Linked DNA regions of Haloferula helveola. The protein of the gene in region 2 interacts with the protein of the main gene of each other region in a pairwise test. Links are inferred from orthologs where the notes say so. Each region holds a gene or a part of one and is shown on either strand. Other genes may lie near its edges.

What was found.
Region 1: the proteins of rlmB (region 2) and HAHE_RS10665 interact in binary tests that used the Escherichia coli proteins (3 or more experiments, as listed by UniProt). The link is inferred for Haloferula helveola from one-to-one orthologs.

Annotation. Positions count from the first base shown.
Region 1 is NZ_AP024702.1:2,884,520-2,899,341, forward strand. The notes cover bases 4,818-7,772. They hold HAHE_RS10665 (NAD(P)H-hydrate dehydratase), read right to left. Parts: upstream 7,054-7,772; coding sequence 5,581-7,053; downstream 4,818-5,580. Other genes in these bases: HAHE_RS10655 (protein-disulfide reductase DsbD domain-containing protein), read right to left, coding at 4,818-5,006; HAHE_RS10660 (hypothetical protein), read left to right, coding at 5,118-5,573; HAHE_RS10670 (N-acetylmuramoyl-L-alanine amidase), read right to left, coding at 7,723-7,772. In the rest of the region: HAHE_RS10645 (hypothetical protein), read left to right, coding at 1-31; HAHE_RS10650 (PVC-type heme-binding CxxCH protein), read right to left, coding at 59-4,165; more of HAHE_RS10655, read right to left, coding at 4,194-4,817; more of HAHE_RS10670, read right to left, coding at 7,773-8,325; HAHE_RS10675 (hypothetical protein), read right to left, coding at 8,417-9,286; HAHE_RS10680 (methylated-DNA--[protein]-cysteine S-methyltransferase), read left to right, coding at 9,511-10,326; HAHE_RS10685 (hypothetical protein), read left to right, coding at 10,489-12,507; HAHE_RS10690 (hypothetical protein), read left to right, coding at 12,571-14,583; HAHE_RS10695 (chloride channel protein), read left to right, coding at 14,800-14,822. UniProt on the Escherichia coli protein: Bifunctional enzyme that catalyzes the epimerization of the S- and R-forms of NAD(P)HX and the dehydration of the S-form of NAD(P)HX at the expense of ADP, which is converted to AMP.
Region 2 is NZ_AP024702.1:838,110-852,772, reverse strand. The notes cover bases 4,360-7,155. They hold rlmB (23S rRNA (guanosine(2251)-2'-O)-methyltransferase RlmB), read left to right. Parts: upstream 4,360-5,366; coding sequence 5,367-5,945; downstream 5,946-7,155. Other genes in these bases: HAHE_RS02975 (ZIP family metal transporter), read right to left, coding at 6,735-7,155; HAHE_RS02980 (hypothetical protein), read left to right, coding at 5,942-6,748; HAHE_RS02990 (TIGR02206 family membrane protein), read right to left, coding at 4,596-5,294; HAHE_RS02995 (4-hydroxy-3-methylbut-2-enyl diphosphate reductase), read right to left, coding at 4,360-4,531. In the rest of the region: HAHE_RS03010 (tetratricopeptide repeat protein), read right to left, coding at 1-671; proC (pyrroline-5-carboxylate reductase), read right to left, coding at 715-1,515; HAHE_RS03000 (hypothetical protein), read left to right, coding at 1,600-3,288; more of HAHE_RS02995, read right to left, coding at 3,302-4,359; more of HAHE_RS02975, read right to left, coding at 7,156-7,451; HAHE_RS02970 (hypothetical protein), read right to left, coding at 7,461-8,588; homoserine O-acetyltransferase MetX, read right to left, coding at 8,742-9,887; HAHE_RS02960 (DUF1802 family protein), read left to right, coding at 9,979-10,542; HAHE_RS02955 (sulfatase), read right to left, coding at 10,843-12,270; HAHE_RS02950 (lysophospholipid acyltransferase family protein), read left to right, coding at 12,387-13,352; HAHE_RS02945 (polysaccharide deacetylase family protein), read left to right, coding at 13,349-14,560; HAHE_RS02940 (class I SAM-dependent methyltransferase), read right to left, coding at 14,526-14,663. UniProt on the Escherichia coli protein: Specifically methylates the ribose of guanosine 2251 in 23S rRNA.

The DNA.
Region 1 (14,822 bases), 2.0 Mb from region 2 along the record:
TAGGCGTTTCTACCGGGTTGTAGAACTCTGAACGACTGGCTTTCGTCCGAAGAGTCAGTCACTCCACGATCATTTCGCCCTGCATCAGGATCCAGTGTCCCGGGAAGGTGCAGACGAAGGGATAGCGCCCGGGTTTCTTGGGGGCGGTGAAGCGGAGGGTCTCCGATGACTCCGGTTCGAGGAGCTTGGTCGCGTGCAGGATGCGCGGGTCATCGGGGATGAAGTGCTTCGCCGCGCCGTCCGGCCGTTTCGCCATCTCGTTGCCGGCTTCGCCGATCTCCTGGACCGGGGTGCCGAGGTCGGCGATGACGAGGTTGTGCTGGGTGGCGTCGGGGTTCCGCAGGGTCAGCTTGACCGGCTTGCCGGCTCTCACGCTGAAGCTCTTCAGGGTGAAAAGAAGTCGCTCCGGCACGCAACCGATGACCACCGACTGGACTCCTGGCTGGGCATCGAAGGCCTTCTCCTCGGCTGTGAGCTCGACCGCGCTGCCGCTGCCGCCTTTGCCGAGTCGCTTGAGTTTCGCGGTCACCGTGGCCTCCATCTCGGTGCCTTTCCAGTCGTTGACGAGGGCGGCGGAGGCGAAGGCGGTGCGGATGGCGTAGCTGAGGTGGGTGCCGGCGGGTTGGTCGAGGACCGGGAGCACCGCGGTCAGCGCGTCGCGCCCGCCGACGTGGCTGGCGGTGAGGACGGTTTCGCGACGGACGTGCTGCGACGGGTGGAGCGCGCCGGCGGCCAGCAGGCGGCGGGTTTCCTCGCTGCCGACATCCTCATGCCACGCGCGCAAGGTCTTCATCGCGGCAGCCGCGGCGAGGTGGTTGTCGGATGTGAGCAAAGACTCGAGCAGGGCCTTGTCGGGCGCGCCGATTCCTTCGGCCACCCACAGCCCTTCGAGCCGGGCGTGGATGTTCCCGGTTTCGAGTCCGGCCAGCCAGCCCTTGAGCGCGGCCAGGACTTCCTCGTGATCGCGGGACCGCAGTTCGCGACGGCTCCACTGGCGGACATTTTTGTACGGGATCTTCAGTAGATCGAGCAGCTCGGCCACCGAGGCGCCATCGATCTCCCGGGGTTCGGCGAGTTCGACATCCTTCGGGACAATACGCCAGATCCGTCCGCTTTTCCGGTCGCGCCGGGGATCGCGCAGCGAGTACTGGGCATGGCCCTTCACCGGATTGTACCAGTCGCAGACATAGGCCGCGCCGCGCGGGCCGAATTGGAAATCGACCGGGATGAACGAGAGGTTTTTCGAGAAGATCAGGTCGGAAACGTATTCCTCGGCGAAGTGGTCTTCCTTCTCGATCCAGCGGTGGATCTCCACGCGGTTGGTCGGTTTGTAGCGCACCTTGATGAAGCCTCCCCGCATGGATTCCGGCCAGAAGAGGTAGTCGACGAAATCGTGGCCGCAGACACCGGAGTAGGCCTGCATGCCCTGAGCCGGGATGTGCTGCGCGGGATAGGGGGGATTGGTGGCGTGGAAGCTGTCGGCGAAGACAGGATGCGAGGCGACGTGATGCCCCCAATCATCGAACGCGACGCCCCACGGATTGGTGTTCCGGTAGCTGCCGAAAGTGGTGATCCGACGGGTGGCGGGTTCGAACTCGAACCACGCCGAGTTCTTCGCCCGGACCGGTCCGTAGGGCGTCTCGACCTGCGTGTTGTGGAAGATCGACTCGCGAAAGAGGAGCCTGCCGCTGGGGGTCCAGATGAAGTCGTGCAGCGAGTGGTGCGAGTCCTCGCAGCCGAATCCGGTGGCCACGATCTCGCGCTCGTCGGCCTTGCCGTCGCCATCGGTGTCGCGGAGGTGGGTGAGGTGCGGTTGCTCCGAGACATACACGCCGCCATTGCCGTCGAGGACGAAGGAAAGCGGGATGTGGAGATCGTCGGCGAAGGTCGAGCAACGGTCGGCTTTGCCGTCGGCGTCGGTGTCCTCGAGGATCACAATTTTGTCGCGCGGTTCCTGGCCGGGATAGAGATGCGGGTAAACGACCGAGCAGGAGACCCACAGGCGGCCTTTTGCGTCCCAGCGCATCGCGATCGGGCAGGCGAGTTCGGGAAAGTCCTCTTCGGAGGCGAAGCAGTTCACCTCGAAACCAAGATCGGTCATGAACTCCTGCCGCTCTTCGGCGGGAGACAACCATTCGTTGGCGCCGCGGGCCAGCAGCACGTCGTCGAGAGCGGGAACCTTCGAGTCGTCGGGCTTGGTCGGAGTTCCTGCCGCGGTCTTCCAGATCGCCCGGTCCCGGTTGGCGGTCATCAGGTCGTAGTTCCGCATTGCCGGGAGGAAATCGAGGTAGCCGTAGGTGCCGCTTCTACCACCGGTGTAGTAGAACGTGTTCAGCGGCCGGTAGCGGCGGAAGAACTGCGACGCCTTGTCGACCACCGAGGCGCGGAGATCTTCGTCAACCGCCGGGGCCTTCTTGCCGGTGAGGCCTTCGAACGTCGTCTTGGCGAAGATCTCGTGGCCGCCGGCGTTGAGGGCGTTGCCGTCGATCGTCATCCGGGACGCCGGATCGCCGAAGGCGGATGAGGTGGCGGTCAGCACGTCGACGTAGCCAACCTTGTGGCGGTCGGCCGCCGCACGCAGGGCGTCGGCGTAGAGTTTCAGGTTCGCGGCATTGCGGGTGGCGGCCTGCACTTCGGTGACGTCCTCGTTGGCGGCCGGCGACAGCAGCACGATCCGCGGGGCCGACTCGCCGTTGTAGGCTTGCGATTTCAGGCGGGAGAGGAAGGTGTCGAGACGCTTGCCGAACTCATCGACGCCTTCGGCTCCAGCGAACGATTCGTTGGAGCCGAACGCGGCGATGATCAGGTCGGTCTTGAAGTAGAGGAGGTGCTGGTCGAGGTCGCCGAAGTTGTCGGGGCGCGGCTGGAGGTCGACTTCATCGGCCGGCCACGACAGGTTGCGGATCCGCAATTCGCGGTCGGGAAAAGCCTGGTGCAGGAGGGTTTCGAGGTGGCCGTTGCGGCGTTCCGCATCGAGCAGCAGGTTGCCGATGAGCGCGATCCGCGTTCCCTTGGCCGGATCGATCGGCAGGGTGGTCGCGATCGGCTGGGCCTTTCCGGGGCGGGGGGATCCCTTCAGGGTGATCGCGTATTGTGCCAGCTCCGGATCCTTGTCGGGCGCCGCCCGGTCCAGCTTCTTGTTTTTCGCATCCTCCTTGGGGACGGCGGGCTTCGGCATGATCGGGCTGTCCCAGCCTTCGAGTTGCTTCGGCTTCACCCCTTTCACATGCCCCTTCATCTTGAAGGTGGTCGGCTGGTAGGGACCGACGAGATCGATCGGCAGGTCCTTGCGGATTGCGTCCTCGAGACCGGCGGCCCAGAAGATGCCATTGATGACGAGGCGGCGGTAGTTGGGGTCGAGAATGTCTTCGGAAGCGCCCTGGGTGGTGTGGAACACGCGGTGCTGCTTGCCGTCGGCGGTCGAGTAGTAGCGCGTCCACGACGAAGCCACCGGCGGCTTCTTGGTGTCGGGTTCGGCCTTCGGGTCCATCGATACCAGCGGCTGCGATTTCGTCAGCACGGTGAAACCGTCGCGCGGCTCGCCGTTGTAGGCGCCGGCGTGGCAGAAGGCACCGTCGGCGACGCCGCGGAGGATCGGGTGGTTCGTCTGCTCGGGAACCAGCAGGGTGCGGGTGCCCTGCTTGTGGTTCTGGCCGTAGTGACCGACCCACGTATTGCCGAGGATCTGGTGGCCGAAGCCGTTCTCGTAGCGTTTGACCTTCGAGCGGAAGTCATACTTCGCGTACTTCGCATTCGCCGGGATCTTGAAGGCGTGCGAGGCGGTGCGCATTCCGACGATCGGGCCGCCGCGGTTGAGATAGGCCTCGAAGTGAGCCATCTGCTCGGGCGACGGATTGAGGAAACGGGTGAAGATGACCATCAGGTCGGCATCGCCGAGCGCCTCGATGCCCTCGAGGTTCGAGGAACCGGCCTCGATGTGTCCTTTCGAATCGACGCCGAAGACGACCGTGCACTTGAAGCCGTGGTGCTTGGCAAGGATGCGGGCGAGGGCCGGGCAGGACTCTTCGGACCGATATTCATGGTCGCTCGCCAGGAAGACGATGTGCTTGCCGGCGCCAGGGCCTTCGGTGCCCTGATAGACGACCGGAGCGGCATTCAGCGGCACGAATGCCGCGGCGAGAATTGATAGGATCAGATGTTTCATGGAAAGGTCGTGAGGGTCAGGTCTGGGTTTACTTGGAGGGGACGTCGGGGTTGATGGCGCGAATGGTCCGGCTGCCTTCGGCGCCGAATTCCAAAAGCCCGGGTAGATGGGTCACGCCTTCGGGGCCGTACTTCGAGCGCTCGAATCGCAGGATAAGGGAGGCGTCCGGGAGCTTTTCGATCTTTGGCGGTATGGATGAGATCTGGCCGTCCTCCGAGTAGAAATAGGGATCGGGAAGCTTGGGGCTGCTGTCGTCCAGTGGCTCCAGCTTCAGTTCGATGAGCTTCGCGTCGATTGTGCTCAGGACACTCGCTTTCCAGCCTTCGAGCGCTTGCGGTCGGGAGGCACGGGCCTGCTCGAAGAGTTTCGCATGCTTCGGGCCCGGCTTCGCGTCCGCGCCGACGGGCAGGGTGAGCGAGAATGCTTCGTTGCCCGGGTGGCAGGCGTCGGCGCAGGCCATCCAGGCGATCTGGGCGTCGAGCGTGATCTCACTTCCGGCGATTTGGGCCGGGGGGGTGATCACCGCCGTGAGGAGGACATCGCGGGTGTAGCCGTGGGCAATGTGGCCCGCCATATCGACCTTCTCGGGGATCGGCCACTCGAGGGGACCGGCCGAGAAACCTTCCGGCAGCTTCCACTCGACGGTGGTCGGGTAGCCGACGACTCCCGGGCTTTTCCAGTAGCTGTGGAATTCGGGGAAGTGATGGATGTGGACGCCGACGGTGAAAGGCTTGCCGGGTTCGACAACCGACATTTCGGAGATCAACCGGAGCTTGGCACCTTCCTCTTTTTCCGCGGCGTGGGCGAAAGTGAGGCCTGCCGCCGTGAGGGCGAGAAGCATGGGGTTCGTAGCGGGCATTGGGACGGCAGGATACGCGGATTTCGCCCCGATCCTAGCGCCGACGGCCTTTCTTGGCTGACAGAGGCGGGCGGTTGATGCGGTATGGCCAGCGTGAACCTCCACCGACGCCAGTTCCTCGTTCTTCTCGGTGCGGCGGCCTGCCTGACCGCCACGACAGCGCACGCGGCTCCGAAGAAGAAAAAGAAGAACCAGAAGAAGCCGCTGACGAAGCCCGGCCACGCCGCCGAGCTTCCCACGGTGCAGTGGGTGCGCGGCAACCGTTTCAAAGTCGGCAAGAAGACCTACGTGTTGAGCGATTTCGCCGATGTGATCGTCAATGGCGAGGAGGCGAAGATCAGTGACCTGAAGCCCGGCATGCAGGCGATGGTGACCGGCAGCCTGAAGGAAGCCGGCGATACGTCCGCGGATTCGCTCTACAAGGCGACACGGGTGGTGGCTCGCCGCGACAACAATCTGGAGAAGAAGGCGCAGGAGGAAGCCCGCAAGCTGCGGGAGCAGCTGAAGAAGCAGAACCAGCGCAACAACAAGTCGAACAAGTCCAAGTAGGACGGCTTCAGCGGCGCTGTTCGCGCCAATCGAGGAAGGCGCCACCAAGGTGAACGAGCGTGTCTCCCGCGGTGCAGCTTTCCTCGCTCTGGCCCCCGTGCGAGATCGCCCTCTCGGCGCTTCGACCGCATAGCCACGCTCCCAGCATGGCGGCATCGGCCGATGCATGACCTGCCGCCAGCAGTGCGCCGCAAACACCCGCGAGCACGTCGCCTTGGCCGCCGCTGGCCATACCCGCATGGCCGGTCGGGTTGAAGCGCAGGTCTCCGCTTTCGGCCGCAACGATCGTGCGCGCGCCCTTGAGCAGCAGCGTGCACGGGTGGCGGTCGACGAAACGGGCCACCGCATCGGCCCGTGGCAATCCGGCGAGGTCCGGGGCGAGGCGCGCGAACTCGCCGGGGTGGGGCGTGATCAAATGGTTCGGGCGCAGTGCGTCGACCTTGCCATGGGCGGCAAGCAGGTTGAGGGCGTCGGCATCGAGCACGGTCGGGCGATCATCCGCGGCCAGACGCTCGAGAAACTGCTCGATCTGAGGTGGAGTCAGCGTGCCGAGGCCCGGGCCGATGACCCGGGCGTCCGCCGCGAAGTCGAAGGCCGCTTCGATCCGCCGTGAAACGTGCCGCACCATGATTTCCGGAGTCGGCCGGGCGAGGTTGTCGGGATCGAGAAAGAGCGTCACGAGGCCGGCGCCGCCGCGCAGCCCTCCGGTCGCACAAAGCTCGGCCGCCCCGCTCATGCCGGGCGATCCGGCAAGCACGGCCACCCGGCCGGCGTTGCCTTTGTGGAAGTCGTGGGGTCGCGGAGGCAGGAGATCGGGAAAGTTGGCGGGGCAGGTGATGCGCGGGCCGGTTCGATCGGGCGGAGGAAGTTCCGGGACGGGGACGAGATACAATCGGCCGCAGTGATTGGTTGCGGCATCGGCGAATAGCCCGCGCTTCGGCACGCCGATGGTCAGTGTCAGGTCCGCGACCACCGCGCCCTCGTACGGTTCGCCGCTGTCGGTATCGATACCGCTCGGCAGGTCGATGGCCGCGACGATGGCGCCGCGGGTGGTGCGCAGCTCGTTCATCCCGGCGGCGAGTCCGGCAAGCGGCTCGCGCAGCGGTCCGCCGGCGCCGATTCCGAGCAGTCCGTCGAGCAGCAGCAGGGGACCGGGTCCGTCAGGAATCCCTGGCGACTCGCCGATCCCGAGGCGTCGCCCGCGCTGCCGGGTGAGGATGCTTCGTTCCGTCTCCGGGTGGCTTGGCCGGAAGGCGACCCTCCATCCGCACTTGCGGAGATGCTCCAGGACGACCAATGCGTCGCCGCCGTTGTTGCCCTTGCCGATGAAGGCGACCGCGGTTCCGGGAGTTGGAAAGGATTCGAGAACGAGACGGGCGATTCCCGCGCCCGCGGCGTCCATCAGGTCACCGGCATCGACGCCGTCGCGAAACGCCGCTTCCTCGATGGCGCGCATTTCACCGGCCGTCACCCATCCCATGCGGGAAGGCTAATCCCGATGGCGCGGCCTTTGGAATCGCAAAGGCATGGGTCGGCAATGGCAGCGTTCACAACGGACCGCGCGACTCCGATCGCGCACAGTCGGGCCCGTGGCTCCGGGGCGCGGTCGGAGCCGCGCGGTCCGTCTTGAGACAGGCCTGCGAACGGTTCGGTGGAAAGAAGACGCCGCTTCCCCGGTGGCGCGGCCTGTGGAATCGCAAAGGCATCGCGAAGCGGACCGCGCGAGCCCACTCGCGCCCCGGAGCATCGGCTACTCGACGAATTGACCCGAATTCTTCCGAGCGCGATGGATGGAACCGCAAAGACGCCAAGGCCGCGAAGGAAAGCACTCTAACCGGGCTTGGCGTCCTTTGCGCCTTGGCGGTGATTCGAAACGTCTCAGGGCACTTACGGGAACCGCTAGAAGATGAGCCTGAGTCGTCGGCAGCGAGAAACTGACCACCGGCCCCTGTCCACTCATCGCCGGTCGCAAGCCACGGTAGGGCGTTTTCGCCCGTGGCTCCGGGGCGCGACTGGGGTCGCGCGGTCCACTGTGAGACAGGCCTGCGAACGGTTCGGCGGAAAGAAGAGGGCGAACCGACTCCGATCGCGCACAGTCGGGCCCTAGGCTCCGGGGCGCGGTCGGAGCCGCGCGGTCCGCTTCGCCCGACTAGCTCTTGCGGAAGCGCACGATGCCGTCGGCGATACCTTCGGCGAGTGCCTGGCGCCACCATGCGGACTTCATCCGGGCGCGCTCTTGGGCATTGCTGACGAACCCGCACTCGACGAGGACCGCCGGGCAGGAGTTGTTGCGAATCACATAGTAGCGCGCGAACTTGGCGCCGCGGTTGGTGGTGCGCACCTTCCGCATCATGCCGGACTGGATGTAGGAGGCCAGCGGCTGGCTCTGCGCCGAGGTGTAGAAAGTCTCAAGGCCGGCGACGTGCTGCTTCCACGTGTAGTTGTAATGGATGCTGACGAAGATCGCGTTGCTGTATTTCTTGGTGATGCGCACGCGCTCGGGTAGCGAGATGAAGTAGTCGCTGCGGCGGGTCATCACGGTGCGGAAACCGCGCTTCTTCAGTTCGGTCTCCAGACGGGCGGCGGTGTCGAGGGCGAGGTGCTTCTCATACACCAGTCCCCACTGGCCGCCCTTGTCGTGGCCGCCATGACCGGGGTCGATGACCACAGTGCGGAAATACTTCGCATGAGCCGGTGCGGTCACAACGAACGCCACGGCAAGGACCAGGGCTGCACGGATCAGGCTCTTCATGAATACTAAGGTGTTTCGAAATGTTTGGTTTTATTAATAAAATGCTTCCCGATGTAAAGCATTTCCCCGGCGGGCTGCGGATTTCCGCGCCTCACTCGTAGATAAAGTCCGGCCGGTCCGAAGCTTTTCGGTTCTTTTCGCGCGCTTCGGCTTCGGCTTTCGGGTCGTAAGGGACGCCGCCCACGGCCTTGATGGTACCATCTTCGAGTCGGGCGAGTCCGGGGTCGGTGGCACCGGGCTTGTAGAGGTCGCGACCGATGAACGAGCCGTCGGGCGAGATCCGCGCGTGGCCCCAGAAGGTCGGGGTGATCAGGTAGAGGATGTGCATGTTCAGCGAGCTGTCGACCGCCACGGTCGGCTTCTTGAGCATCAGGACCTCGCCGAGATGGTGGGTGCGCAGGATGCGGCCGGTCTTGGCATCGGCCACCTGCGCGTAGAGCTGGTTCTTGCGGCCGGCGGTGAACTGGACCAGCCGGAACTCGTTGCTGCGGCCGGTTTTGCCCGGGACGCCCACGACCTGGGACCAGTACGGCTTGGCGGTGGTGATGGTGAAGAGGTGGCGCTTCGATTGGTAACCGCCGGTGGTTTGGTTGGGCAGCCGGACGATGGAATAGACCGAGAAGTTCCCGATCTCGCTGAAGGCGTAGAGTTCGGTGAGATCGACGGACTTGGCCACGGTCTTGCCGGCCGGGATCTTGACGGCGCCGAAGGCCGGCTTGCCGAGCGGGCTGAGCGGCACGCCGCGGGTCGAGTTGACGATGAAATCGATCCACGGCTTGCGCACGCTGCCGGCGAAGGTGAGGTCGGCACCCGAAAGGTTGGTCAGCGAGACGGTCACCGGGATCGGCTCACCAGCGAGGAAGCTCGTCTTCTGGAACCTCAGGTCGACGGAGACCTGGGCGGACGCCTGCACGGCAAACGCCGCCAGCAAGGCGAGAACGGAAAGAATGCGACGGGCCATGGGCTGCGACGCGTAACTCAGGTCCTGCGGCGCGTCAATCCAACGGATCGGGGTGGCGGGGGAATACGTAGCGGGCATGGCGCTTTGCACGATGGATGGAGTGGTGCTTTCCAAGCGCCATGGCATGGCGGGGCGGCATGCAGCCGCCCGGCTCCCCGGAGGGAGCCACTCCACCGCAAGGATCGGGTGGGCGGCGGCCGGCGGGACTGCTAGCGTTTCTCCCGATGACCGACTACGAGCGCGTGGCGGCGGTGATCCGCCATCTCGACGAATCGTTCGCCGAGCAACCGGATCTCCGGCAACTCGCGGAACGTGTCGGTCTGAGTCCTTCGCACTTTCAACGGCTCTTCACCCGTTGGGCCGGTGTTTCGCCGAAGGCATTCCTGCAGTGCGTGACCTTCGAGCACGCTCGGGGACTGCTGCGCGGTGGGGGAAACGTGCTGGAGGTCGCGCTTGATTCCGGGCTTTCCGGTCCGGGAAGGCTGCACGACCTGACGGTGAAGCTCGAGGCAGCGACTCCGGGCGAAATCAAGTCGGGCGGCGACGGCTGGGTGATGCGTGCCGGATTCGCCGAGACGCCCTTCGGACGTGCGGTGATTGCCGATAACCCGCGCGGGCTCTGTCACCTCGCGTTCGGCGACGATGAGTCGGACGACGACATGCTCGCTTGGGTGGCGGCGGATTGGCCGCGGGCGACGCTGAAGCGCGACGACGCGATGGCGGCCGAGTGGGTCGATCGGATTTTCCGGGATGGGAGTGGCGAACTGAAGGCGTGCGTCCGGGCGACTCCCTTCCAACTGCAGGTATGGCGTGCGTTGCTGCGGGTCCCATCGGGCAGGTTGGTTTCCTATGGTGAGCTGTCGGCGGATGTCGGGCGCCCGAAGGCCGCGCGGGCGGTGGGTACGGCGGTGGGTAGCAACCGGATCTCCTATCTGATTCCCTGCCACCGGGTGATCCGGGAAACCGGTGCTTTGGGAGGCTACCGCTGGGGCACGATCCGCAAGCGGGCGATGATCGCGAGGGAATCTCTTGAGCGGTAGCGCCGCAGTGATGGACGTGGTGCGCGGACTTCAGTCCGCTCCGGTGCCCAGGCCACGGGAAGATGCGGACTGAAGTCCGCGCACCATCGCGGGCACCAATGTGCATCATGGGTTCCCCTTTCCGTTCTTCCCGACCGTGCGGGCAGTTGTTAGCAGCTATCCGTGACTCCGGAGTTGGAACGATTCATCGATCTCGTGGTGCGTCCGCTAGGCCAGCGCGACGCGGCACGCGAGGAGGCCCGGGCGGAGTTGATGGGACGCTTGAGTCACCAAGGTGTGCCGGTCGACATGATCGATGTCTCGGAGCCGACCGCCCGGCTCGAGTCGGCGCCGCAGCGCAAGGCATGGCCGCGTCGGGTCGCGCTGACCCTCGGGCTTCTCCTGCTGACCGTCATCGGTCTGACCGGAGCGGCCCGCGATTTTCTCGCCGGTCTGCGGATGGGACTGGCGAGCGACCTTTCGTGGCAATCCTACTACGGCGGCTACGATGACCGCGACGAGTTCTGGCCGCAATTCCTCTTCCGCTGGCTTGAACGCGAGGCGCCCGATCTTCTGCTGACGGGGCGGCCGGGTCAGGAAGAGACTGCCCTGCTTCGCGAACGTTTCCCCGAGGATCTCGCGGTCCTGCAGGAGCATCTGACGAGGGTTCCCGGGGATGCGCCGGGTTTCATGACCAAGGAGGAGCGCGAATTGATCGCCCGGCTTGATCCGGACAACGCGCTGTGGCCGCTGCTGGAGATGAAGTGGGAGTTCGTCAAGGCGAGTGGCGGTGATCCGTGGTCGACCCATCGGGGCCGGGTGCGTGATCCCAAAGCTTACCGACGGGGCCTGGAACGATTTAGGGAAGCGGCGGCGTTGCCGCAGATGAACCACTACGGGCAGGCACTGGCCAGAAGGCAGGTCGAGGCGTTCCAGCCCGAATCCACCGTCTTCGGAGGGATGCTCCGGGAGAGGTTCGTGCAGCTGGTCCGATCCAATTCGGGAAGGAATCGCTACTACTATTCCTCTTCCCGAGCGCAAAGCCTTTCCCAAGCTCTCAACGAGCTCAATGAAGAGGAGTTGGCCCCTTTCTTCGAAGACTGGCAAAAGTTGGCACTACTACGACTGCAGTCGATGGATTCCGCTGCCTGGCAGTTCGACTCGTTCGACGAGCAACTTCAGGAGGAAGCGAGGAGTTTCCAGTACCATTTCAGCCAGGCGGGCGTCGCGGAGCAACGTGATCGTGCCGACCGCATTCTCACCGCTCTCGCTTCGGGGCATTCTTCGAGACGATTGCCCGGCGGTCTCGGTGGGGCGGCCGGTGTACGGGTCCAGGAATCCGGTCCGCTGCCGCCCGATCTGACGGTCGAGGAACTCAAGCCGAGCCGCGAGGCGGATATGGCGATGTTCCACCGCTTCGCCCTTTGGCCCGCGGCGGCGATCGCGATCCTGTTCTGCCTGCTCTGTGCGTTCGAGGCGGGACGCCGGCATGTCGTCGTCCAGGGGATGGCTCGCGGGCTGATGCCGCTCCTGACGTGGCGGGATCATGCGTGGATCGGAGGCATCGGTATCGCGCTGCCGTGGGCCTACTGGTGGTGCGTGAGCCGGCTGACACCGGTCGGGTTCGATGGTTTCAATATCGATGGTCCGAATGACGAGCTCGAGGCTCTCGGATGGATCCTGCAGTTGATCCTCGGGTTGATCCTCGGAATCGTGCTGATGGTCCAGGCGGTCCAATGGCGATGGGCCAAGGTGGGCGAGTTTCTCGGACTCAAACGTTCGGCATCGTGGCTTGGCTGGATCGCGGCGGGGTTCGTCGCGCTCGCCCTGCCGATGGTCGGACTGCTCAAGTTCCTGACGCTCCCGGACGAGGAGGACCAATTGCTTTTCATCGGCGGCTGCGCCGGTGCCGGCGCGGTCGGGTTGCTCTGGTTGCTCTGGGTCGGCGGCATGAACCTTTTCACGCCGCGCCACAGCGCATTGCAGGCGAATCTGGTGGCGCGCACGCTCCGGCCGTGGGCGATCGCCGGACTGGCATCGATCCTTCTTGCCGCCGGGGTCCTGCGTTTCATGGAGAGCTGGTGGTATCAGCGCGACACCCTGCTGCCGACATGGACCAGCCAGACTTACACGAACGCGCTCGAAGAACGGTGGATTGCCCATCGCTACGAAGAGCTGAAGGCTGCCTTCGAGGCGGAGTGATCGACCGCGCGGCGCCGCCGCGCACGGGAACTTCAAACTTTAAGTTCGAATTCTCAAGGGGATATGAGTGAGGGAGTACAGCGGTTTATCGAGGCGGCAGTCGAACCTCTGGCGGACAATGACGAGCTGAAACTCGCGGCGTGGCAGGAATTGTCCGAGCAGGTTTCGCCGGATGCCGATGCGGCGGAATTCGAAGCTGCCGCCGAACGCCTGGAGCGGTCCGGTGATCCCCGCTGGCGGTGGATCTGGGCAATGGCGGTTCTGGTGGTTTCGGTGCCGGTGCTGATCTTAATCTCTTGGAAGCCTCTCCAAGGGGTGCGGATGCTCAGGGATGTTTCCGGGCTCGCCGGCGTGCCCGACCCGTCGATGTCGAGCAAGTGGAAGCGCGATCTGTCGTACGAAGACCGCTTGCTGCTGTTTGGGGATCCCTCCAATCCCAGCGAGGCGGGAAAATGGTTGCCACTCTGGCAGAGCAACCCGGACAACCCTGCGTTCTACATCGAGTATGCGCTTGGCTACGAGTCGGATCGCGATGAGCTGCCGCCTGACTTTCTGGAAACCGGCACCGGACTCGATCCGGACAATGGATGGTTTGCCCTTCGCCAAGCCATCGACCAACTCGATCCGGTGGTCGAAAGGATCCCTTTGAAAGGGGGCTACACCCGCCGCAAAAAGGCGCAGGAAGAAGGAATCTCGCTGACTTGGGACATCCACGATCCCGAGGCTCTGTCGGAGAGGGTCGGGCTGCTGAAGCAGGCGGTCGTGGCCAAACGCCTGACCTCTTACCAAGGCAACCTGATCGAAGCCAGATTTGGCAAGCTGCCGGAGCCCGAGGAGTTCTTTGATAACGTCGATGTGCTCGCCTACATGGCGGGGCTGCGATTCGACAGCAGCCAGAGGAAGCTGGCGGATCTGATCGGAGCGGAGGCACAGCGGTGTCGGGTCGAGGGAGACCGCGAGGGATTTCAAGCACTTGCGACGCTGTGGTGGAGGATCGCCGAGGCCGAGACCGACTCATCCCACAGCCTGGTCGACGGCCTTCTCACCCGGATCTTCATTTCCACCACGCTGCCGCCCATGCGGGACGCGGCTGCCACCCTCGATGTGGAGCCCGACAAGTGGGCTGCGCTGGAAAAGTCGGTTCGCGACTACTATCTGGGAGTGGGAAAGAGAGATAATCCGGAAACGGAGAAGCTCGTGACGCAGCACGGTTCGATGATCGCTTCGCTGGCTCTGCCGATGATCGAACGCCAGGTGCGGGAGCCACTTCCGCTGACCCAGGAGGAACTCTTGCCCGGGTGCCGGGTGGATCAGGCCCTGATCGGACGGCTGGCGTCAGGCGCGATTTGGAAACTCCTCGGTATTTCCTGCCTGATTTCTCTGTCGATCGCAGCCGGCCAAGCGGCCTTGATGAAGCGGCTCCGGGGAAGCCTGCGGCGATTTCCGGATCGGACGGATGCGATCTGGATTGGTGCTGTCGGAGTCCTCGGCCCGATTGCGCTGTTTCTGATGCTCCGCTACCTCACACCGTTCGCCCGTCTCGATTGGGGGCCGCGGCTGACGATGTTCGTGATCCCGATCGGGCACTTCGTCGGCCTTCTGCTGATGCTCTGGGTGTGGCCGGTCGCGGTCGCGCAGTGGAGATTGTCGAAGTCGGGGGGCGTCATGGCCTGGCGCTGGGGCCCGGTCACCGCGACTTCCGCAATGCTGGCGCCACCGGTGGCGATGGTGCTTCTCGGCCTCGGCGTTCCTCCCGGTGGGCACAGCATCCCGCTGATGATCGGAGCGGGGGTTTTGGGATTGTGGGCTCTGGTCTGGCTCGGAATGCAGGCGTCCTTCATCGGCGGCAGGCAACGCCGCCTCCGGCTCGGTATCGTCTCGGAAGCCGTGCGTCCGGCGTGGCTGGGCGGAATGCTGGCGGTGGTCTTTCTCGGTCTTCAATTCCGGTCCGAGGAGCGTCATTGGATGGCCAAGGACGAGCTCACGACACCGGCGCCGAAAGGCATGACCGCTTACGAAGCCGCGGTCACCGAGCAGCTGCGCTTGGAAACCCGGGAGTTGCTGGGGCTGGAGTAGCCGCAAAGGATTTCGAGAACTCAGGGAGGTCCGGCCTCCTTCCGAAGTCCGGATGAGGCGGAGCGGACCGCGCGAGCCCACTCGCGCCCCGGAGCCCGGGTCTTGCAGAGCGCGAGTAGGCTCGCGCGGTCCACCTGCGGCGCCGGGCCTTACAAATTCCGCTTCCGCTCCCCTCTAGCCAATTCCGCCGGACCATGATAACGCCGCGCCCCGCGGATGAGTGGTGAGAAACGAAGGAG
Region 2 (14,663 bases):
AGGTTGGCTTGGTCCTGATTGCCGTCGCGCGCCTCTTCCAAAAGGATCTCGCCGATCCGGAACTGGGCTTCCGGAGCTTCGGGGGAGGTGGGGTAGTTTTCGACCACCGCCTGATAGGCCCGGACGGCTTTGGCGGTTTCGCCATCGCTGGCGTAGATCTCGCCGATCCGGTAGCCGGCCTTGGCGGCCACGGGCGAGCGCGGAGCGTTGCCGGCGACCTGCGAGAGCATCTCGGTCATCTTGTTGACCGAGAGTTTCGACTTCAGTCCGAGGAAGCTGTTGCGGATCTGGCCGTCGGCGGCGGCGAAGGCCATCGACGACTGACGGTCGAAGGCCTGCTTGTAGAAGCCGCTGCCCTGACGCTTGGTCAGGAGGTCCTGATAGGCTTCGAAGGCGTCGAGGGTTTCACCTTCCTGCTCGAGAAGCTGGGCCTGACGGAAGCGTGCTTCGGGGGCGCGGTCGGCGTAGGGGATCTCGTCGGCGATTTCGTCGTAGATCTTGATCGCCTTGCCGGACTTGCCGGCGTCGTCGGCCGCCTTTGCCTCTTGGAAAAGCGCCTCGGCGCGCGGGTTGTCGGCGGCGCCGGCGCCCACCATCGGGGGGAGCTCGGAGTCGCCGCCGCAGGCAGACAGCAGGGCGGCGGCGGGGAGGACGAGGAGGATTTGGCGCATGGCGGAACGCTAAGCGGTGCCGGGGAGGGGCGGGAAGCGAAAATCAGGCCTTTCCCAGCTCGGCGGAGCGTTGCGCCGCCATCGTCACGGCCTCGATCAGTGCATCCCGCACTCCGCCCGCTTCCATGGCTGCGAGGCCGGCGATGGTTGTGCCTCCTGGCGAGGCCACACGGTCCTTGAGCACCGCGGGATGGTCGCCGGTCTCAAGCACCATCGTGGCGGCGCCGCGCAGCGTTTGGGCGGCGAGTTCGAGAGCTTGGGCGCGTGGCAGGCCGCAGCGGACGCCTCCATCGGCAAGCGCCTCGATCATGAGAAAGGCGAAGGCTGGTCCGCTCCCGGAGAGCCCGGTCACCGCGTCGAGCAGGCTTTCAGGAACTTCATGGGCAATGCCGACCGAGCCGAGCAGGCTACGGGCGGCGGATGCGTCGTCGGAGCTGGCTTCGGTGCCCAGTGCAAAGGCGGCTGCGCCCTCGCCAACGAGAGCCGGGGTGTTCGGCATGCAGCGGACCACGCGGAATCCCGCGGGACTGTGGGACTGGAGCCAGTCGATCGAAAGGCCCGCAGCGACTGAGATGAGCAGGGCGCCCGAGGCTCCTCCATCGGCCAGTTGCCGTAGTGCGGCTTCGGCCTGATGGGGCTTGGTGCAGAGCAGGAAGGTGTCGCAGCCCGACAAACCGCCGATCTCCGCCACGGTCGAAGCACCGGTGGTCTCGGTGAACGCCTCGGCGGAGGCCGGGAACGGGTCGTAACCGAGCACGTCGCCCGCCGACACCGCCTTGGCGCGGATCGCTCCGCCGACCAATGCCGATCCCATTTTCCCGCAACCGATGACACCGAGTTTCATGTTCGCGATGCTAACGGTCCGTCCGGGTCCGGCCAGCGTTCATTTTGCTTGGTGCGGTCCCCGCGGGCTCGCATCGTCGCCGCCATGCGTGGATGGATTCTGCTGCTCGCCGCTGCGATGCCGTGTTTCGGACAGGAGCCGGACTTGGCTCCGGAAGACGTCCTTCCGGAAGTTCCCAAGGCGACCGAGGTGATTTCGGAAAAGGTCGCGACCCTGCCGCCACCGAAGCCGCCCGCGATCACCGATGCCGGTGTGAAGATGGCGATCACGGCGAGTTCGAAGGAGGTCGAGCAATCGGTGCGCTACGGCATGCACTGCCTCCAGACCGGTTGGGACTTCGAAGCCTACCGGCATTTCTGCATGGCGGTGAACGGTGACTCCGACTGCCTGATGGCGCACTGGGGTATCGGAATGTCGCTGCTGCACGGAAGCGACGGACTGCAGGAGGAACTCGACGCCGCGATGACCCGCATGCTCGCGCTGGTCGACAAGGGGGTTGGGACCGAACTCGAGAAGCGCTACGTCTTCGGTCTGGTCAACCTGCTGACCAAGGGCACCCAGGAAGCGGCGAACGCGTTTTCCGCGGCGGCCGAGGAGTTCCCCGGTGACCCCCAGATCGTGCTGTTCAAATCATTGCTCGGTCGTGGCGGTTACGACGCGCTCGGGGACCCCACGCCGGACGAACTCCGCGCGGAGAAGGATGTATTCGAGCAAACCGAGAAGCATCCCGATGCCTCCTATCTGAAGTATGCCTACCTTGCGATGAAGGCCGAGGCGGCTTCGCTGGAAGACGACCTGCCGATGGCGCGCAAGCTGTGCGAGGGAGACTCCGAATATGCGCCGTATTTCCATCTGCTCGGCCACTACGAGTGGCGTTGTGGCAACCACAGCCGCGCTGCCCAGGCATTCGGTCGGGCGGCCGATCTGTATGCCGCGTGGATGAAGGCGACCGGACTCAAGGCGGTTGACTGCGCGCTTTGGACCAAGGCTGAGAGCTACCGTGCGGTAGCCTTGGCTTCGAAGGGCGAGTACGAGACGGCCTTGGCGGTGGCGGATGGGATCGCCGCGATCCCGGTGCCGCTCGAACTTGCCCACATGTCCGGCGCCCGGATGCTGATGTGGGAGGGAAAGACCCTGCCCGTGCGGATCCTCATGAAGCGCGGCAAGCCGGGTGACATGAAGCGCGCGGCAGGCGTGCTGCCGAGCTTGGACAGCGTCAAGGGATACGGGAAGAAGTCGCTCGCCCTCTGGTCCTATCAGGTCCACTCGTCCGCCGTCGCAGGGCGTCTGGCACTTGAAAACGGTGAGCTGGATACCGCGCGGGAGGTCACCACCAACATCACGGGAATCGGGGAGAACTTCGTCCGGACACGTGAGATCGCCGCTGCCAACGGGGAACGCTCGCACTGGCTGCGGGCCTTCAAGGCGTTCGAGGTGATGGCGAGCGAACTCCGGGGCCTGACGGCGATGGCGGGGCCGGATAAGGACCGCGGCAGTGCCTTCAACTGGTACAGCGCGGCCGCCGACCGGCAGGTGCGCTCCAGCCTGATGATGCCGCCCTCCGTTCTCTTGCCGATGGAATACCGGCTGGCGGAGTACTATGAAGATCGTGATGAGCCGAACAAAGCGATCGAGTCGCTGCTGACCGGGCTCGACGAGTATCCGAACGACTGGGAGTTGCTGAACCGCCTCAAGGCCCTCTTCGCGAAACAGGGGATGAAGGACGAGGCCGCCGAGGTGGCCGCCCGTATCGAGGCGATGCTGAAGGAGTGAAGCGGGCCGCCTTTCAGGCGGCGCGCACTTCGTCTTCGGAGATCCCCCGCATCCCGAACACCCGAATGATCGCGTCCTCGATCAGGTTGTTGGGGCACGATGCTCCCGCGGTGATGCCGACGACCGCCGGCCCGTCGCCGAGCAGGGCTTCCGGGTAGCTGCTCGCGACCTCCTTCTTCTCGTGGAGGTCGTAGTGGACCAACTGCTCGAGCGAATCGAGGCACTTCGAGTTGCGGATGAAGAAGGTCGGCAGCTGCTGCTCCGCGATTTCGACGAGGTGGCTTGTGTTCGAGCTGTTGTAGCCACCGACGACCAGAAGCAGGTCCATCGGCTTGCGAAGCATCTCGAAAAGCGCGTCCTGGCGCTCCTGGGTGGCGCCGCAGATGGTGTCGAAAAACTTGAAGTTCGTCTCCTCCGTGTCGCGGTCGATGACTGCCTGGCGCACCCGACGTTGGATCTCTTCGGTCTCGCTCTTGAGCATGGTGGTCTGGTTGGCCACCCCGACGCGCTTGAGGTGCTGATCGGGATCAAATCCGGGCGACAGCGCGCCTTTGAAGCGGTCGAAGAAGGCGTCACGATCGCCACCTTCGCGGATGTAGCGGCAGAGGAAGTCGGTGTCATCGAGAGTGAGCACCACCACGTAGTGCCCGCTGCCGTCCTCGCCGAGTGCGCGCGAGGCGGTCGCCTGCGTCTCCTCATGGCCGGCCTTGCCGTGGATGATCGAGGTCATGCCCTCGTTGACGTAGGTCCGGACGCGGCGCCAGACCTTCATCACGTCGCCGCAGGTGGTGTCGACCACGTAGCAGCCCTTGTCGGCGATCTTCTCCATGAAATTCGTCGGGGCGCCGAAGGCGGGCACGATCACCACGTCCTCCGCCTCGAGGCGGTCGTAGTCGTCGGAAAGTTCCTGCCACGGCAGCGAGACGATGCCCATCTCGCTGAGCTGCTTGTTGACCTCGGGATTGTGGATGATCTCGCCAATCAGGAAGATGTTCTGCTCGGGGAACACGCGGCGGGCGGCGTAGGCGAGGTCGATCGCGCGCTCGACGCCGTAGCAGAAGCCGAACGACTGGGCGAGGCGCACTGTGGTGCTGCCGATGGTCAGCTCGCCGCCGTGGTTCTTGATCTTCTCGACGATCGATGACCGGTAGTGGGCCTCGACCTCGGCGGTGACCTTTTCCATCACGTCCGGACGGCGGACGTTCACGCGCTTGCGTTTCTCTTTCCCGGCGGATTGCGGCATGCGGAAAGGGTAGGATCGATGTCCGAACTTCCAAGTGCCAATGCGTGGCACCCGTGCCTACGGGCTAAAGGGCGGTCTTCCGGTCCCGCACCGGCAGGGCGAGGAGCAGGAAAAGGAGCATCGCGATCAGTTCCAGCCAGAAAATGTACATCGGGTGCGGACCGAGGTGGTCGAGAAGGCTCGGATTGATGGGCTTGCGGGCGAGAAAGCCGAAATTAGTATCCAGCATGGCGTTCACCGCCACCGCCACCACGACATAGAGATTCAACCAGCCGAATGCCTTGAGCGGGCTTTTCCACCACGGGATTTCAATCCGCCAGCCAAGCACCAGCGGGAGGTAGAAGGCCGCCGTGATCACCGCGAAGTGGTGGATGAAGAACGACAGGAACGCAGGGTGCGGCCAACCGATGTCGATCGCCGGTGTGGCGACACCTTGGACCGTTCCCGCGAGGCCCCAGAAGTAGGTGAGCATCGCGAGGGTCCGGTTCCGCGTGATCAGGGCGAAGCCGGCGAGGATGGCGGCGAGGTCGCAGAGATGGAGCGGCACGACATTGTCTATGTCGGTTTCGCGCTGCACGTGGGACCATGCCCAGCTGCCGAAGCCGACCGCCGTCAGGTTGAGGAAGGCGAGAACGGTGCGGGTGATTCTCTCACACTGCCCGCCTCGTCGGCCCAGGATCACGAAAACGGCCATCGCAGCAGCCCCGATCATGACGGTCATGCCATGCTGGGAGGTGAAGGGAGCGAACGGCGGCTCAGGCATGCGAAAGCGTAGAGCGGATGACCGCATCGGGAAAGCTTGCGGATGGGGCGGGCGAGTTTCCATGCTGCCGCCGTGAAACCCCGCCGTCACGGAAAGGAAGCCCGCGAGAACCGCCACGTCCGGCCGGCGACCGAAATCGCCGTGCCCTCGATGCACGAGGAGGACCTCATGCGGATCGTCGCGGAGAAGGACGCGCCTTTCCTGCTGGTGCTCGATTGCGTGCAGGACCCCCACAATCTCGGTGCGATCCTGCGGACGGCCGACGGCGCCGGAGTCGATGCCGTGGTCGCGCCGAAGGACAAGCAGGTCGGGATCACGGAGACCGTCCGCCGGGTGTCGGTCGGGGCTGCCGACCATGTGCCCTTCGTTCAGGTGACGAATCTCGCGCGGACCATGGAACGGCTGAAGGAGGCGGGGCTTTGGTTCGTCGGGACCTCCGACCGGGCGGAGAAATCGCTCTACGAACTCGATCTCAAAGGTCCGCTGGCGCTGGTACTGGGTGCCGAAGAGAAGGGGATGCGCCGGCTCACTGAGGAGAACTGCGACTTTCTCGCCAGCCTGCCGATGGCCGGGAAGGTCGAGTGTCTTAACGTTTCGGTCTCTGCCGGCGTGTGTCTCTATGAGGCGGTGCGGCAGCGTCACGCCGGATGAAAGAGCCGGTCCGCATCCTGTCGGATCTGCATCTCGGGCATGCGGCATCAACCATCCGCGACGCGGAGGAGCTACGGCCGTTGATTGCGGGCGCGGGCACGGTCGTTTTCAATGGCGACACCTGGCAGGAGCTGGCGTCCGCTTTCCGGCCGAAGTCGGAGCGCTTGCTGGCGGATCTCAAGGACCTCTGCGCCGAGCTCGGGGCCGAGCCGGTTTTCCTTTCCGGAAATCACGACCCCGGCTGGCCGGGGGCGGGTTGGTTGGAAATCGCGGGCGGCAAGGTGGTGGTCACGCACGGCGACGCGGTGCTTTGGTCGGGCTCCCCATGGAGCCGCGAGGCATTCAGCCGCGGGGCCGAAGTTCGGCGGCTGTGGGAAGAACACCGGGGGGCGGAAGACGACGCGGGCGAGCGTCTGCGGCTGGCACGGGAAGTGGCCCGAACGCTCAAGGCGGCATCGGTGCCAAAAGGCCGGTCGTTGTTTCGGCGGGTCATCGATGCCATCAGTCCGCCGCGCCGGGCATGGGAAATCCTCGCGATCTGGTTCCGTCACGGTTCGGTGAGCGCGGAGTTCGCAAGGCGCTATTTCCCTCAGGCCGAGTTGATCGTGGTCGGGCATTTCCACTGGCCCGGCATCTGGCGAGGGGATGGCCCGGTGGTGATCAACACCGGCGCCTTCGTGAACCCACACCCGGCTTGGTGGGTCGAGTGGCACGACGGATGGCTGCGCTGCGGCCGGGTGGTGGCGGGGCCTCCGCGACAACTCGGCGAGGTGACCGGGGTGTGGCGCTTCAGCCCGGATTGAGGAGAAGCTCGCCGATCAGGCCGAGGAGGAAGCCGGCGACGGCGCCGAGCGGGGGCGTCCAGTGGCGGGCGAGCTTGGCCTGCGGTGCGATGTCTTGGAACACGAGGTAGAGGATGCCCCCGGAGGCGAAGAGCATGATCGCCCCGATCAGCGCGTCGTGCCCTGCGAGCAGATGGTAGCCGGTGAGCCCGCAGATCGGGCCGAGCAGGGTGAGCATGCAGAAGATGAGCAGCACGTGGCGTGTCGAGTTCCCCGCATGCCGGACTTCACGGAAGGAGTTGAATCCCTCGGGAAGGTTCTGCAGTGCGATCAGCAAGGCGAGGACGAGTCCGGCACTGCCGCCACCCGCGGCGGCAGCACCGAGGGCGAGCGCCTCGGGAACGAAGTCGGCGAGCATCGCCGTGAGCTGGGCGGCGGGGCTGCCGTTCTTTGCCAGCCGTAGGTCGAGCCCCATGAATGCGAGACTGCCGGTCACCATCCACAGGGCCACCTGCCAGACCGGCACGGCTTTGATGCCTTCCGGGACGAGCACAAGCGCCACTGCCGCAAGCAGGGCGCCGCCGCCGAAGGCGATGATGAAGTGACGGAGCTCGTCCTTCATCCAGCGCGGCTGGATCGACTCGAACGAGGCCAGCAGGCCGCCCAGCGGAATGGTTGCTCCCGCCAGCAGGGTGAGGAGGATGATCGCGAGTTGCCCGTCCACGGCCGCAGTCTACTCCGGATTGGGGAGATCCTGGAAACGGGAAACTTTCCAGAAGCCGCGGCTACCCGTGAACTCGACCGGGCAGGTCATCGGACCGGGGGCTGTCGCGCGCATGCGGGCAACCTCGCGCCATTCGCAGAGATTCGAAGTAAAGTGGATCACGTAGTTCCAGCCGGTGTCGCCGTCGAAGACGATGTCGCCGAACTGCGGAGAGTAGGGCTGAAGGTCGGCGGCGATTGCGATGATCGGTTGGGCCGCCAGCACCTCCCGCCATCCGCGGTAGCTCTGGATGTCCACGGCGTCGGCGGGTCCGTAGGCGATTTCGAGCTGCTCCATCATGTCATGGAACGCGGGAACGTCGGGCCAGGTTCCGGGGACATCCGACTCGATGCCGACCCGGACATTCGGCACGTTGGCCAGTTCCCATGTCACGCCGCTGTCGATGTTGGAAAAGGTATCGCGGTCGAAGGGCATCAGGGAAATGCCGGTGAGCTCGGCCGAGATGTCGTCGAACCACTGGTCGCGCTCGGCGGCATCGGTCCAGCCGATCGAGCCGCCGGGGTAGGTGTCGAACCATACCGGAAGATCCGCGTAGATCGGAAAGGTCGGCATGCCGGCATCAACGAAGAGCTGGCGAACGGCGGCGTAGGTGTCGCGGAGGAGGAAGAGATAGTCGCGTTGCTGCGAGTCGGTCAGCGAGCCCCACTCGGGAAGCGCCTGCGGCTCGATGTCGAGATGGAGCGCGTCGAATTTCTCCGCCGCCAGCCGCCCCGGGGCGTTGTTGAAATCGATAACCCGCTGCTGGACCTTGTCGAGGAAGCTGGCGTGGTTGGCGGGGAAGATCCACGTGTTCTCCGACATCAGGAACTGCGACTGGATGCCTTCGGCCTGAAGCTTGGCGTTCCACGCCGCGATCGTGGCTGCCTCCGAAACGGGACGGACTCCGTAGCTGCCGTAGACCCGCTTGATCGAGCGGGCGTTGAAGAAGGCGATCGTCTGGTTTTCGAGGGTGTTGTTGCCGACAATGTTGGCCGAGCCGTAGGGGCTGCTGCTTGCCGCCCAGAACCAGAGCCCGCGATGTTTGGATGCGCTTGCCGGGAGGATCAGCAGAGCGAGGAGGATGGATCGAAAGACCACGATGGGAGCCTAATGCGGTCGACCCGTGCCTGTCGAACAGGTTCGGGATGGACCCTGGCTGTGGACCGCGAGCTTCGGCTCGCCCCGGAATTCAAGCCACCGGGCCAACGGGGCGAGCTGAAGCTCGCGGTCCATATTCCAAAGCACATCACCTCACTGCGCCAGGATCCACTGGATGTGGGGCGTGTAGAGGTGCGGCTCGAGGAGAAACGAATCGTGTCCCTTGTCCGAGTGCACCGTGATGTGCATCGGGTCGACTCCGGCCTCGCGCAGATGCGTGACAAGCTCCGCCTGCTCCTCGGGATAGAAGCAGAAGTCCGAGTCGATCGAGAACACCAGCCACTTCTGGTCGGCCGCCGCGCAACGTTCGAGCGGCTTGGCCGAGGTGTCGGAGGAAGCTTCGCCGGTCGGGTTGAAGTGCGACCAGAGATCGATGATTCGAAGGTAGGTGTTGGCGTCGAAACGCTTCACGAACTTCTTTCCCTGGGCGAGCATGTAGCTCTGGAACTGGTCGCGCACCTTGTACCACGCGAGCATCTCCTTTTCCGGGATGACATCGCGCCGTGCCCGTCGCTCGAAGGCATCGATGTGGACGAAGGTCTTGTGCGAGATCATCCGGGCCAGCGCGAGGCCGTAGTCCGGGCGACCGTTGTCGTAGTAGTTTCCACCGTTGAAGAACGGGTCGTTCTCGATCGCGAGGATCTGCTCGAAGAGAATCAGGCGGTTGAGAACGGTCGTCTTGTAGCCGGATGCGATCGAGATCACCCGTTGCACCCGATCCGGAAGCAAGGTGGCGAAGCTGAGCGCGACGAGTCCACCGACCGACGGGCCGACGGTGGCGTGCAGCGTTCCGATGCCCAGCGAGTCGAGCAGGCGGGCTTGGAAATCGACTTGGTCGGCCGCGGTGACCTGCGGGAAAGAACCGCCGTAAGGTTTGCCCGTCCGGGGGTCATCGGACGCGGGCCCGGTCGATCCGTAGCAGCCTCCGAGATAGTTCGCGCAGATGATGAAGTAGCGGTCGGTGTCGAGTGCTTTGCCGGGTCCGATCAGGTCTTCCCACCAGCCGTTGTGCATCTCCGGTTGCCAGAGGTCGCCGACCCCCGGGATCTCCGGGTTGCGGCCGCAGGCGTGGTGGCTGCCGGAGAGGGCGTGGAAGAGCAGGATCGCGTTCGACCGGTCCTCGTTGAGCTCACCCCAGGTCTCGTAGGCGATCGTGACCTCCGGCAACTCGCCTCCGGAACGCAGCCGGAACGGCGCGTCATCGCGAAAGGTGAGGAACTGGGTGGAAACGTCGGCCACGGGGAGGGCTGTCTAGGGTGTCGGACCCGCCGTGCCAAGTGTCGAAAGCGCGGGCTTTGACTTGCACCGGGGTCCGTTCCAGACTCGCCGCATGGCGAAGGGATTCAAGGAATGGCAGGTCATTTGCGACGCGCTGGCCAGCGGCCGGCAATCGATCATCCTGCGGAAGGGCGGCATCCACGAGGGCCGGGAGGGCTTCTCCTTCGGGGCCGAGTCGTTCTTTCTTTTCCCGACCCGCTTCCACAACCAGGACCAGTTCGTGCGCGAAGGGGCGGTCGATCCCAAACCGGAGTGGGAGGTCGGCGAGGAGATCGCGGTCACCCACCACTGCGACGCGTTGTGGGCGAGGACGCTGACCGACTGGGGGCAGGTCGCCGCCCTCGAGCCGTTCCACATCTGGACCGAGGAGACCGTCCGCCAGCGTTTCGATTGGGAAGGCAAGGGGATGGCGACCGGGAGCATCCATGTGGCGCTGGTGAGGGTGCGGCAGCTTGCCGAGCCGTGGGTGTTTCCCTACGAGAAGAAATACGGCGGATGCCGTAGCTGGATCGACATTCCCGAACCTCCCGACGGCTGGGATGCGAACTGCGGCTTCACCATGGGCGACGACGCCTTCGCGACCCTCGATGCCAAGCTGCACGAGGTGATTGGGTGAGATCTTCCACTCCTTGTCGAGACGCGCTTTCGGCCGGTCGGAGCCCCGGAGGGGCGTCGGCATTTAGCCACGGGGTTCACCCCGTGGTATGGGTTTGAAAGTCATTCAAGCTCCAGAGGAGCGCAGGCGAAGTTCGGTGTCGCCAGCAATGACCTCCCCGCCAACGCCCCTCGCGGGGCTGAAATTCCCCGATCGTACGGAAACCACGGGGTGAACCCCGTGGCTAAATGCCGACGTCCCTTCGGGACTGTCCCTCGGCCCGCGCCAGGGTGGTTCGGCACGGTCACATGATCGCAGTTCTCAATCCCAAAACGTGCCCTCGGATTCGAGGGACTTTTGGAAGGCATCAAGCACGCTCTTCAGTTCCGAGACTACCTCGGGCTGTTCCTTGGCGCGGTCGATGCGCTCGGAGGGGTCGACCTCGACGTCGAACAGCAGCGGTGTTTCCTCCGATGCGGTGAAGCCGTAGTTGTCGCCCGTTTGCGAATAGAGCTTGGTGTGCAGCTTCCACGGACCTTTGCGGGCACCGTAGATGCGGTTGTCGCCGGCACCGGTGTAGACGAACGAGAAATTGGCGACTTCGCCCGGAAACGTCACCGGATTCAGGAACGGCCGGAGGTCGCGTCCGTCGAGCGTGCGGCCTTCCGGCAGCGGCTCGCCGGCGAGCGCGAAGGCGGTGGGCAGGATGTCCATGGTCGAGGCAGGCGACTTTACGACCGTCGCCGGGGGAATGGTGCCGGGCCAGTACCAGACGCCCACCTCGCGGACCCCGCCTTCCCATGTCGAGCCCTTGCCGTCGCGGAAGGGGAGGGCGGATCCGACCAGAATCCGGGCTTCGTCGTATTTCGGATGCTTCGCCGTATCCTGGAAACGAATCCATGGGCCGTTGTCCGAGCTGAGGATCACCAGGGTGTTCTCCGCGATGCCTTCGCTCTCGAGGGTCCCGAGGATGGCTCCCGTCATCGCGTCGATCTCCTCGATGCAGTCGCCATAAAGTCCGCGCTTCGAAGTGCCCTTGAACTCGTCAGAAGCGAACACCGGGAGATGCGGCATGTTCGGAGCGACGTAGAGGAAGAACGGTTCGTCCTTGTGGCTCTTGATGAAGTCCACGGCGCGGTCGCGGTAGCGTCGGGTCAGGTTCTCGTGAAGCGGTTGCTTCGAGCAGATGTCCTTCTCGATGATTTCGTATCCGCGGACCGGATCGTTCCCCTCGGGATTCGATCGGATCAGATTCGCGCCCGGGTCGTAGTCGTTCGAGACATTGGTGCCTTCCCAGACGTCGAAGCCGTGGGCGAGGGGAAACGAATCCGGGGTCAGCTTGTTGCCCTTGTTCGGATTTCCCAAGTGCCACTTGCCGAAGAAGCCGGTGGCGTAGCCGCGGTTCTTGAGTCCTTCAGCGAGCGTGACCTCCTTCGGGTGAATGTGCTTCTTCGACCCCGGTCCGAGGACCCAGGTGCCGAGTCCGGAGCGGGCCGGGTTGCGGCCGGTCAGCAGTGCATAGCGCGAGGCCGAGCACGCGGGCGAGGCGGCGTAGAACTGCGGGAAGTTGGCGCCTTCCGCGACCATCCGCGAGACGTTGGGCGTGTGGATCGTCGGATTGCCGGTGTGTGAGAAGTCGCCGTAGCCGCAGTCATCGAGGAAGATCATGATCACATTCGGCTTCTCCAGTGCGGGTCGGGCGAGTGCGGGGAGACTGAATAGCAGGGGCAAGATCAGCAGGGTTCTCATGGGCACGGTCGGAAGGCCCCCTCCTACGTCGGATCGGACGCAGATCGCACGAAAAAGCTCGGTTTCCGAGGAAAGCGCATCGTCGGAGGGCGGTGCGGGAGCTTGCGGAAGTCGCGGTGGATCGCTTTTCTCAGCGGGCGTTGACGGAGGATCAGGAAAAAGGGGCGTGGAAAGAACGATTCGGGGTCTTCGGGGATCTGCCGACCCGTTTCCTGATCAGCGGGCTGAAGGTCGCGCCCTGGTTTCTCGAACCCCTTCTGGTCGCCGTCTGGACGTTGGTGTTCTTCGGTGTCGCAGGTGAGCAGCGGCGGGCGGTGGCGGCCAACCTGAAGGCCCTGTTTCCCGAGTGGGGCTCGCTGCGTTGTTTGGGAGGTGCCTACCTCGTGTTTTGGAACTTTGCCGGGACCTACGTCGATGCGATGCGCTGCGAGACCAAGACGGGCGAGGTCGACTGGGAGATCTCGGGCGAGGACTGGGCGGGACAGGTCGAGCAGATGTCGGACGGCTGCATCATCCTCACGGCCCACATGGGCAACTACGACATGGCCGCACCGGTGTTCTCCGAGAAATTCGGCCGACCGGTGTACGCGGTCCGCGCCCCGGAGCGGAACCCCGAGATGCAGAAGATCAAGGAGGCGGAACTGCGGCAGAAGGAAAGAGAGAACCCGCTCTTCCGGACCCTCTACAACAAGGGCGGTGACATGCTCGGCGTCGAGCTGGCGCGACTGCTGGGCGAGGGCAACGTGGTGGCGGTGCAGGGCGACCGGGTGATCTTCGAAGTCTCGCCGATGGAGGTCGAGGTCGAGCCCGGCCTAGTGATGGGGATGCCCCGCGGGCCGCTGTTCCTCGCCCAGATGTCGAAGGTGCCGGTGTTCCCATTGTTCATCCTCCGCGACGGCTGGAGACGCTACCGGGTCCAACTTTACCCTCGGCTCGAACTGCCGGCCCGACGCCGGGGTGCCGACGCGGACGAAGCGGCGAAACTCTGGGCGAAGGCGATTCTGGAAGCCGTCCGGCCGAACTGGTCGCAGTGGTTTGTGTTCGAGCCGGTATTCCGGCGTGAGGAAGGAGGCGCGAAGTGAGAGCGGAGTTGGATCTTGGAAAGCCGAACCGGGCGGTTTCGCCGTTGTTCCGCCTCGTCGGAGGCCCGGATGGCCCCCCGGAAGGGGATCGGACGAAACGCGGCGCCTACCCGGGAAGCAATCCTTTGGAATGCTGGACACTCGGCATCATATTTCCAGCTGTGGTGGGGGTCGCGGTGTTCGACGCGCTGTGGCGTCTCGGTGGCGCGTGGGTGGCATCGCTGCTGGTCGTTCCGGCGGTCTTCGTGTTGCTGCACGTGCTGGCTTTCGGGCTGCGTCTGCGGAAGCCGGACCAGGCATTCTGGGGTTGGGTGCTTCTTTTGACGCTGTGGGCCGAGTGGCTGGTGTGGCGTGGCGGGGACACCCCGGTGCGCTGGGTCGCATGGGGCTGGATCGGCTTCGTGATCGCCCAGTTCATGGCGGTCGGCGCGTTGCTGTGGAAGCGGCTGATGCTTGTGGCCGGGTCGGTGGGAATCGCGATTCGGATCGCGATCTTCGTGGTCGCGCATTTGATCATGGGCGGGTTGCTCTGGAAGTTCGGCTGGGTTGCGGCGTCCGCTGCGGCTGTGGTGTTTGCGGGGTGCTGGGCGTGGGGGACGTTCCGGACGTCGAGCCGGCTATTCGGTCCGCTTGCCACCCGTATCAAGGACGGGCGGATTCTTCTGACCTTCGACGATGGCCCCGACCCAAATGACACGCCCGCCATTCTCGACCTGCTCGACCGCCACGGCGTGAAGGCGGTCTTCTTCGTGATCGGCGACAAAGTACGGGAGTTCCCCGAGTTGGCGCGCGAGATCGTCGAGCGCGGCCATGAAATCGGCAACCATACCATGACCCACCCCCAAGGCCGGATGTGGGGCTTGGGGCCCGGGCGTACCCGACGGGAGATTTGTGAATGTCAGGACGCGGTCGAGGAAGCGACGGGCGTTCGGCCCCGGTGGTTCCGGGCGCCGGTCGGGCACCGGAATTTCTTCACCCACCCGGTCACCCGCGAACTCGGACTCGATGTGGTCGCATGGAGCCGCCGGTCATTCGATACGATCCAGCACGATCCCGACAGACTCGTCCTGCGCCTTACCGAAGGTGTCACGGACGGTGACATCCTGTTGCTTCACGAGGCCACGCCGGTGGCGGTGGATTTCGCAGACCGGGCGCTGGCCGAACTCGACCGGCTCAGGCCTTCTTCAGAACAATCAGGTGATTGTTGAACGGAGTGGAGCCCCACAGCGGTGTGATCTCCACCTCTCCGTGGGGTGACAGCGTTTCGCGGAAGTCCTCGGAGGTCGGGTAGTGGGTCGGTGCCGCCTTCAT